3 regions of the Pseudomonas sp. GL_117 genome follow, and region 1 is predicted to be linked to each of the others. Evidence: riboswitches for the same ligand, from Rfam matches in the RefSeq annotation. Region 1 holds a riboswitch; each other region holds the start of a gene.
What was found. Region 1 has a riboswitch for cobalamin ahead of AC3ISR_RS12000 (CbtB domain-containing protein). Riboswitches for the same ligand answer to the same signal wherever they lie in the genome.

Region 1 (3,266 bases):
ATCTGTGGCTCAGGCGGTCGGCATAAGCCCCTAGCCCGGCCGCGCTGAAGCAGTGCAGTGGCAGATTCAGCAGCGCGGCCAGGGCGAGTAATCCGGGTTCATCGCGTTTGCGATCAATACTCGCCAAGGCCGTAACGTGCCGGCGCTCGATACCACCCTCGGCGAGGGCGGCGTCGAACAGGCTCAGCAGGGTGTGAACATCACAACCCCGCTGGCAGCCCAGGCCGGCCACCAGGGTCATGCCGAGTATTGATCGTCACGGTTGCGGCGGAACAGCCAGGCGCTGATCAGGCCCAGGGCCAGCCAGAACGCCACGTTGGTCAACTGCGATGCGATCTTGAACTGCGCTTCCAGCGCTTCTGGGGCCAGCATCGAATGCACCTGCGGTTGCGGTGCGCCAATCACGTGGGGAACCACCAGGATTGCCGCCCCCAGTGCTTTGAGCAGCCAGTTGCGACCGAATACGATCAGCGCGATACCGGCCGCGGTGGACGCTGCGGTACCGATCCACCACGTCTGGCGCAGTGCGAGGTCGGCGGCAGCCGTGCCCGGCAGCTCAGGCGGCAGCCCCAGGGTCGGCGCCAGTACGAAGGTCGCGTAACCAGCCAGCCCCCACAGCAGCCCTTGGGCGGTGCGGGTTGGCGCGCGCAGGGTGTACAGGCCGGCGAGCATCAGTGCGAAACCGATTGCCACTACCAGGTTGCCACCTGTGGTAGAGAGCACGCGCTGCCAGCCGTTTTCCGGCTCCCAGGCTTCGGCGTCGTGGGTATGGGCAGCGGTGCCGGCGGTATGCTCGTGCATCACCTCGGCAGGGGCTTTTTCAAAGGTTTCCGCCTGCAAAATCAGCGGGGCGACCCAGAAGCTTTGCAGCAGGGTCAGCAGCAGGGCGGCCAAAAGTCCGCTGAACCCTGCGGTTTGCGCAATACGCTTGATCATTTCGGCAGGTCTCAATGGCACGGGAACGCGGCGCTGTGGCGGGTATCGTGGGCAGCGTTGTGCACCGCCTCGATATGCGAGAAACCGGCGAAATACACCAGGCACGCGCCGAGGATCGACGCACCGATGGCGGCGGTCAGGCGTTGGCTCAGGGTAGAAGTGCGGCTGGCGGAGTGCGAGGTGCTGCTGATGATCGACATGGCGCGTCCCTTTCAGGTGTCTGGGTGAAACGAGCGCATGAAAACCCCGCGAGCCAGGCACGCAGGGTTCTGAACAGCGCCCGCCCACCGCGGGTTTGTTATCTGATTTTTTCGGGCCGGTCTCCGGGCTTGCGAGGGGCTCAATGCCTGAAAACGTCGCCTTCCCATGCCTTGGGCACAGTGGATATGACGTTTCGCTCGCTTACCGTTGCGGGGGCAGCACCGGACTGTCATGCGCACATGAGTCACCGGTTTCCCGTTTCACCCTTTGCAGGGCACCCGAAACAAGATGTGTAGGAGAGCATGGGGGTGGGAGGGGAGTCAATTGGGATGTGGTTTTTGGTGGTGGTGGTGGTGGTGGTGGTGGTGGTGGTGGTGGTGGTGGTGGTGGTGGTGGGGTACATATCCGTTTCTTCGGTAACGGCGGCTTATGGTTCCGCTCTTACAGCGGGTCACTTTGGAAAAGCCCCAAAGTAACCAAAGGGCTCTTGCCCCAACACTCGGCACCTCGCCCAGGCTCGGTGTGCCCTCACTCCGGCTTGAATCCGTGGGCCGCCGTCATCGGCCATCCCTGGCCCAGGACGGCTAACCCGGCGTCCTGCCGGGTTGCCCACGGATTCAAGCCTGCGTTCGGCCAGCGTGTTTAACGGGGCAAGTGAGATCAAAAGCCAGAGCGCGGCGGCCTTGGAGCCGACCGGTGTTTTTTATGGTGTTCACCCTCGACTTTGGGAGCTGGCTGGCCTGCGATGCAGGCGCCTCGGTACATCAGGCGCACCCAGTTGATGCCATCGCAGGCAAGCCAGCTCCCACAGGGGAGCCCGCCCGCTTTCTCGATCAGGCCGGCTGTCAGGCCGCCCAAATCCATGTCGGATTAAGGGCACACCGAGCCTGGGCGAGGTGCCGAGTATTGGGGCAAGAGCCCTTTGGTTACTTTTGGGCTCTTTCCTAAAGTGAGCTGCCGTAAGGAGTCGCCGTTACCTAAATATCGGATATGTACACGAACCCAACCCCATCATTGACCATCCCCCAAGCACTGCGTAGCCTTGCACCCTCGAGGTTCTTCGGCCCAGGCCGAAGCTAAGAAGGGAACGCGGTTCAAGCCGCGGCTGCCCCCGCAACTGTAAAGGGTCCAGTTGACTGCCACGCCACTGCCGACAAGGCGGGAAGGCGCAGCCAGCGCCGGTCGCAAGATCTGCAAGCCCCAAGCCAGGAGACCTGCCTCGCAATCGATTTTTCAATTCAACCGGGCGGGGTGATCCGGTGACGAAATCCGCTGCTGCGCACTGTCGCAGGGCCTATCGTCCCGTATGCCCGCCCCCAAGGGCATCCGATGAAAACACTGGCCAAACTCCCCGTCACCATCGTTACCGGCTTTCTTGGCTCGGGCAAGACCACCTTGCTGCGCCATATGCTCGACAACGCCCAGGGCCGTCGCATCGCCGTGATCGTCAACGAATTCGGCGAGTTGGGCATTGACGGTGAAATCCTCAAGCAGTGCTCCATCGGTTGCACCGAAGAAGAAGCCAACGGCCGTGTCTACGAGCTGGCCAACGGCTGCCTGTGCTGCACCGTGCAGGAAGAGTTCTTCCCGGTGATGCGCGAGCTGGTTGCCCGGCGCGGCGACCTCGACCATATCCTCATTGAAACCTCTGGCCTGGCTTTGCCAAAACCCCTGGTACAAGCCTTCCAATGGCCGGAAATCCGTAGCGCCTGCACGGTTGACGCGGTGATCACCGTGGTCGATAGCCCAGCCGTGGCCGCCGGCACCTTCGCCGCATTCCCGGACCAAGTCGACGCCCAGCGCAAACTCGACCCGAACCTGGACCACGAATCGCCGCTGCACGAGTTGTTCGCCGACCAACTGGCCAGCGCCGACTTGGTGATCCTCAACAAATCCGACCTGATCAGCCCGGAAGACCTGGCCCGTGTGCGCCTGGAAGTCGCCGAAGAGCTGCCGCCGGCCGTGAAGATCGTCGAAGCCAGCAGCGGCCGTCTGCCGCTGGACGTGTTGATTGGCCTGGGCGCGGGCTCCGAAGAGCATATCGACGCTCGCCACAGCCATCACGATCATCACCACGAAGGTGAAGACGACCACGACCACGACGCCTTCGACTCGATTTCCATCGACCT
Region 2 (3,266 bases), 1.5 Mb from region 1:
CAATCGACACCATCACCGCCGTCACCAACGCCGCGCAACCCACCAGCACAAATTGCACACGGCGCACCGGGATGCCCAGGGACGCCGCCGAATCCGTGCCAAAGGTGAACGCATCCAGCGCCCGGCGATGCCACAGGCACACCGCCAACCCCACCAGCGCCACTGGCACCGCCAGCCATACCGACGGCCAGCGCACGCCGCTGAGGTTGCCCAGCAGCCAGAACATGATGCCGCGCGCCTGTTCGGAGCTGGCGGATTTGGTGATGAGGAATGCGGTGAGTGCGTTGAACAGCTGCGAACCGGCAATGCCGGCGAGGATGATCTGCCCGGTGCCGCTGGATGAGCCGCTGGCCCGCGCCAACAAAATCACCAGCGCAAACGCCGCCATCGCGCCGACAAACGCGCCAGCCGACAATGAAATCAAGCCGCCGCCCACCCCGATCAGCGCCACCAGCACCGCACCTGTCGAGGCGCCGGCGCTGATGCCCAGCAGGTACGGGTCGGCCAGCGGGTTGCGCAGCAGCGATTGCAGGATCACCCCGCAGGTCGCCAGCCCGGCACCGCAGGCGGCGGCGACCAGTGCGCGGGTCAGGCGGTAGTTCCACACCACGCCTTCGTCGATGGGGTCGAGCACGTAGCCGGCGCCCCACAGTTTATTGGCCAGCACCTGAAGTACGACCTGCGGCGAGATGGCGGTTTCGCCGATGGCCACGCCGGCGAGCACGGCGGCCAGGAGCAGGGCCAGGGCGAGGAGGGCACGAATCATTTCGGCAGGTCGTAGCCGTCGATGGCCGTGGCCAGTTGCTCAAGGCCGTCGAACATGCGGATGCTGGCCTGCAACGCCAGGGCGTCGAGGATGATGATGCGGTTGTTTTTTACCGCATCCATGTTGCGGGTGACTGGGTCGCTGCGCAGGAAGGCGAGTTTCTTTTCATGGTCGTCGGCAGGGTAGCGGCGGCGGTCCATGCGGGCGATGACGAGGAAGGTCGGGTTGGCCTTGGCGATGGTTTCCCAGCCCACGGCGGGCCATTCTTCATCGGACTGCACCACGTTGCGCAGGCCGAGGGTTTGCAGGATGAATTCGGGAATGCCCTTGTGCCCGGCGACATACGGGTCGCTGGCCAGCTCGGCGCTGGAGAACCACACCAGTGCGCTGGCCTGCTTGAGGCCCTTGCTCTGCACGGTGGCGACGGACTTGGCCAGGCGCGCCTTGAGTTCGTCGTTCAACTGTTGACCGCGGTCCTGCACATCGAAGATCGCCGCCAGTTGGCTGATGCTTTTGTAGATGGTCTCGATGCGGAACGGCTCCAGCCGCGTGCCGTCGGCGCCCACCAGGTTGTCCTTGCCTTCGCAGTCGGAGGGCAGCAGGTAGGTGGGGATCTGCAGCTCGTGGAATTGCTCACGGGTGCCGACCACGCCTTGTGCGCCGACCACCCATTCCAGCTCGGCCGCTACCAACTGCGGGCGCTTGGCGATCACGGCTTCGAAGCTCGGCTCATTGTTGGCCAGGCGTTCGATGCGCTCGTTCTGTGCCTTGAACTGCGGCAGCACACTGTTGAACCACAGTGAGGTGCCGACCACTTTGTCGCCCACGCCCAACGCATAAAGCATCTCGGTGGCGGCCTGGCCGATGGTCACGCTGCGCGTCGGTGCTTGCTGGAAGGTGAGGGTGCTGCCGCAGTTTTCCAGGGTCAGCGGGTAGTCAGTCGGCGCGGCGTGGGCCAGGGCACAAACACTCAGGCCGGTGAGCAGGGCGGTAACGCGTGGCAGCATGGGGCAATCTCCGTTGGGACCGTACAGGGAGCTGGGGCGGTACGGTAGTGGAAATACAGCCATGAACGCTGCCGGTCCGGCAGGCCAGGGATGCCCTTCCCGGACACCCCGCCGGTTGGTGATAACGCTTGGCCGGCAGGTCTCCTGACTGATGCGTCATCGCCACGCTCCGGCCTTCCCGGACAGCGTCCAGTGGCAGTGGGGAGCAGGCTCAGCACCTACAGTTGCGGGGGCAGTTCCGGTTGGCGCGGGTGGCCGCGCTTCGGATTCCCTATTAGTCCCGTTGGGGAACCGGCGCGGTATGGTAGTCGATCTTGGACGTGAGGGCGCGTGTCTCTTATGATGCGCGGCCACGGAACCGCCCCCTACAAGGAAAATACAGTGAAACGTTTAGTCGCCCTCGCCCTGATCACCCTGCTTGCCGGTTGTGCGACCCAGGGTAAAAGCGAATCGCAGATTTTCGACGAGGCCGCCACTGCCCATGTCATGTCGCTGCCTGCCGGCGCCAACAAGGTGCGTTTGCACAGCGTCAAGATCGCCAGCCATGGTGTGATCGGCGACATGCTGGCGACTGTCCTGGGCGGCGGCGCGAATGCCGGCCAACTCAGGCAGGAACTGCTCAACGCCCAGCGCCTGGGCGACAGTGGGTTCTTGATCATTGGGGCGCGCAGTTCAATCGACGTGGCGGTTGTTGAGAACGCCTGCGAAGGCCTCGGTTTGCAGGGGATGAATATCTACTACGCGGGCAGTGAGGCGCAGCAGGACAAAGTGCGCCACGCGGTTGAGAAGGCCCAGGCGCGGTTTCACTTCATCAATACCCAGTGACCACCGGTTTGTAGTGAGCGGGCTTGCCCCGCGCTGGGTGGCGAAGCCGCCCCAAATCCAAGCAACTCGGTGTATCAGAAAGACCGAGTTGCCTGGGTTTGGGGCGGCTTCGCCACCCAGCGCGGGCAAGCCCGCTCACTACAAGGGTGTCAGCCCGGCCGGGGGGTTATTTGCGGTCCAGCCACACGGTCTGCGCGTTGCAGAATTCCCGCACGCCGAAGTGCGACAGTTCACGGCCAAAGCCGCTTTTCTTGATCCCGCCAAACGCCACCCGAGGGTCGGATACGCTGAAGGCGTTGACGAAAATCCCGCCGGTTTCCAGGCGGTTGGCTATATCCCGCGCCTTCGCCGCGTCGGTGGTGAAGATGCTCGCGGTCAGGCCGAATTCGCTGTCATTCGCCAGCGCTACCGCGTGGTCGGCGTCGCGGGCGGTGATGATCGAGGCTACCGGGCCGAACAGTTCCTGTTTGAACGAGGTCATCTGGTCGGTGACGCCTGCCAGTACGGTCGGCTCATAGTAGTTGCCGGCACCGGCGACTTTATGGCCGCCCAGTAGCAGGGTCGCGCCTTCTTCAAGAGTCGCCTGGACCTGGCCGTGCAGCTCGTCGCGCAGGTCGAAGCGGGCCATCGGGCCGATGTACGTGGCGGCGGATGTCGGGTCGCCCATC
Region 3 (3,266 bases), 1.8 Mb from region 1:
CTGGTGATGCAATTCCGGGTAACCACCCGGCAGATACAGGCTGTCGGCGTCAGGCAATTCGCGGTCGTGGATCGGCGAGAAGAAGTGCAATTCGGCGCCCATCGCCCGCAACAGGTCGAGGCTGGCGCCGTAGGTGAAGGCGAAGGCTTCGTCGCGAGCCACGGCAATGCGCACGCCGTTGAGCAACGGCTCGGCCTCAATGATCTGCGGCGCAGCGAACGTCACCGGCGGCGGCAATGCGACTTCGCAACTGCTGCCCAGGGCTTGGGCGGCGGCGTCGAGGCGCAGGTCGAGGTCATTCAGTTCGCTGGCTTGTACCAGGCCCAGGTGGCGGCTGGGCAATTCGATGCCGGTCTCGCGGGACAGCGCGCCGTACCAGCGCAGGCCTTCGGTCAGACTGCCTTCGAGCAATTGTGCGTGGCGCAGCGTGCCTACGCGGTTGGCCAGCACGCCGGCGAACGGCAGGTCCGGCTGATAACGCGCCAGGCCCAGCGCGAGGGCGCCGAAGGTCTGGGCCATGGCGGTGCCGTCGATCACACCGAGCACCGGCACGCCAAAGTGGCGCGCCAGGTCAGCGCTGGATGGCGTGCCGTCGAACAGGCCCATCACGCCTTCAATGAGGATCAGGTCAGCCTCGCCGGCGGCTTCCCACAACAGGCGACGACTTTCCTGCTCTCCCACCATCCACATGTCCAATTGATACACCGGCGCACCGCTGGCGCGCTCATGGATCATCGGGTCGAGAAAGTCCGGCCCGCATTTGAACACGCGCACCTTGCGTCCCAGGTTGCGGTGCAAACGGGCGAGCGCGGCGGTGACGGTGGTTTTGCCCTGGCCGGATGCCGGTGCGGCGATCAAGACGGCCGGGCAATGACGGGGCTGATTCAAAGTTCGACGCCCTTCTGTGCCTTGATACCGGCCTGGAACGCGTGCTTGAGCATGCCCATTTCGGTGACGGTGTCGCCCATTTCGATCAGCTCGGGCTTGGCGCCACGGCCGGTGACCACCACGTGTTGCATCGGCGGACGGGCTTGCAGGTCGCTGAGCACTTGGTCCAGATCGAGGTAGCCGTGTTTGAGGGCGATGTTCAGTTCGTCAAGGACGACAAGGCCGATGGCGGGATCTTGCAGCAGCTCGCGGGACACCGCCCAGGCGGCTTCGGCGGCGGCGATGTCACGTTGGCGGTCCTGGGTTTCCCAGGTGAAGCCTTCGCCCATGACGTGAAAACGCACTTGCTCAGGGAAGCGGCGGAAGAACAGCTCTTCGCCCGTGCTGTTGCGCCCCTTGATGAACTGCACCACACCGCACTGCATGCCGTGGCCCATGGCCCGAGCCAGCATGCCGAACGCAGAACTGCTCTTGCCTTTGCCGTTGCCGGTGAGCACCAGCAGCAAACCGCATTCGTTGGGCGAGTTGGCGATGCGCTCGTCGATCACGGCTTTTTTGCGCAGCATGCGCGCCAGGTGGCGTTCGTCGCGTTCAGGGGAATCGGTCATGGCAGCTCTCCGTTGGGGCTGGACAAAAAACGGCGGGCAGGAAAAAGACAAAACAGACAGCCAAGCATCGCCCACCGTGATGCTGTTGGATGTTTCAGGCCGGTCTCCGGGCTCATGAGTGGCGATCGCCGACGCTGCGCCTTCCCATATCGCGGGGCGATACAGTGGCAGAAAGCAGGGTCTTGACTCATTTACCGTTGCGGGGGCAGCGCCGGGATCGCGGCAGCACTGTGTACAAGTGCGCTCACTCACCGGCTTCCCTGTTTCACTCGGTCGACCCGTGGGTCACAGAGCACCTGGAACAAGTCGCGAAGGGTAGAGGGTTGGGGGTGGAGCGTCAATTAAAGCCGGCTTCGCACTTGAACCATCGGACCGCTGCATGCCTCTACCCTTGCAGGTACCCAGGAGAAAAACATGCACAAGACCCGACTTGCCCTACTGATCATGTTCGCAGGCGCCCTCGCCGCCTGCGGTGAAAGTTCGACCTTGCAAGTGTCTGACGGAACCGGGCCTTCCCCCAAGCTACCGGAGCCGAACAAGACCCTGATCCCCACGGTAAACATCGCACCAGCCGTAGGGTGGCCTGCGGGTGCGAAGCCAACTCCCGCCGCGGGCACCCAGGTGGCGGCGTTTGCCGAGGGCCTGGACCACCCGCGCTGGCTGTATGTGCTGCCCAATGGCGACGTACTGGTGGCAGAAACCAATGCGCCGCCCAAACCCGATGACTCAAAGGGCATTCGTGGCTGGGTGATGGAAAAGGTCATGGGCCGAGCCGGTGCGGGCGTGCCTAGCCCGAACCGCATCACGTTGCTGCGCGATGCCGACCACGATGGCATCGCCGAGACCCGGACAGTATTTCTTGAAAACCTCAATTCGCCCTTCGGCATGACCCTGGTGGGCAATGATCTGTATGTGGCGGACTCGGACAAGCTGCTGCGCTTCCCCTACCAACCGGGAGCAACCGCGATCAAGGCAGCCGGTACCAAGGTGGTCGACCTACCCGGCGGTAGCATCAACCACCACTGGACCAAGAACGTGGTGGCGAGCAAAGACGGCCGCAAGCTGTACGTAAGCGTAGGCTCCAACAGCAACGTTGGGGAAAACGGCCTACAGGCAGAAGAAGGCCGGGCGGCGATCTGGGAAGTGGACCGCGCCAGCGGCCAGCACCGCATTTTCGCTTCGGGCCTGCGCAACCCTAACGGCATGGCCTGGGAACCACAAAGCGGCAAGCTGTGGACGGCGGTGAACGAGCGCGATGAAATCGGTAGCGACCTGGTGCCGGACTACATCACCTCGGTTCAGGATGGCGCCTTCTATGGCTGGCCGTTCAGCTACTACGGGCAGCATGTGGATGTGCGAGTCAATCCGCAAAACCTCGACCTGGTGGCCAAGGCGATTGCACCAGACTACGCCGTAGGCCCGCATACCGCCTCGCTGGGACTGACGTTTGCCGAGAACAGCAAATTGCCCGCCCCTTTCACGAATGGCGCATTCATCGGCCAGCATGGTTCGTGGAATCGCAAGCCCCACAGTGGTTACAAGGTGATCTTCGTACCGTTCGAGGCTGGCCAGCCCAAGGGACAGCCGGTGGATGTGCTGACCGGGTTCCTCGACAAAGACGAGAAAGCCATGGGCCGGCCGGTGGGCGTGGTGATTGATCAGCAGGGGGATTTGCTGGTGGCGGATGACGTGGGAAATAAGGTGTGGCGGGTTTCAGCAGCTAAGTAGGTAGGCTTCAGTCCACCACAAACCCCATGTGGGAGCGGGCTT

Region 2: it holds a riboswitch for cobalamin, as region 1 does, so the genes downstream of both, AC3ISR_RS18940 (ABC transporter substrate-binding protein) here and AC3ISR_RS12000 (CbtB domain-containing protein) in region 1, are expected to answer to the same signal.
Region 3: it holds a riboswitch for cobalamin, as region 1 does, so the genes downstream of both, cobO (cob(I)yrinic acid a,c-diamide adenosyltransferase) here and AC3ISR_RS12000 (CbtB domain-containing protein) in region 1, are expected to answer to the same signal.

What each region holds. Positions count from the first base shown of each region.
Region 1 is NZ_CM174418.1:2,665,478-2,668,743, forward strand. It holds gene AC3ISR_RS11990 (cobalamin biosynthesis protein) at 1-241, opposite strand, end outside; gene AC3ISR_RS11995 (CbtA family protein) at 238-936, opposite strand; gene AC3ISR_RS12000 (CbtB domain-containing protein) at 948-1,136, opposite strand; cobalamin riboswitch at 1,234-1,434, opposite strand; gene AC3ISR_RS12005 (hypothetical protein) at 1,467-1,613, shown strand; cobalamin riboswitch at 2,174-2,373, shown strand; gene cobW (cobalamin biosynthesis protein CobW) at 2,467-3,266, shown strand, end outside.
Region 2 is NZ_CM174418.1:4,181,008-4,184,273, reverse strand. It holds gene AC3ISR_RS18945 (FecCD family ABC transporter permease) at 1-766, opposite strand, end outside; gene AC3ISR_RS18940 (ABC transporter substrate-binding protein) at 763-1,773, opposite strand; cobalamin riboswitch at 1,891-2,084, opposite strand; gene AC3ISR_RS18935 (hypothetical protein) at 2,155-2,598, shown strand; gene AC3ISR_RS18930 (aldehyde dehydrogenase family protein) at 2,765-3,266, opposite strand, start outside.
Region 3 is NZ_CM174418.1:4,435,220-4,438,485, forward strand. It holds gene AC3ISR_RS20100 (cobyrinic acid a,c-diamide synthase CobB) at 1-888, opposite strand, end outside; gene cobO (cob(I)yrinic acid a,c-diamide adenosyltransferase) at 885-1,496, opposite strand; cobalamin riboswitch at 1,577-1,811, opposite strand; gene AC3ISR_RS20110 (PQQ-dependent sugar dehydrogenase) at 1,911-3,224, shown strand.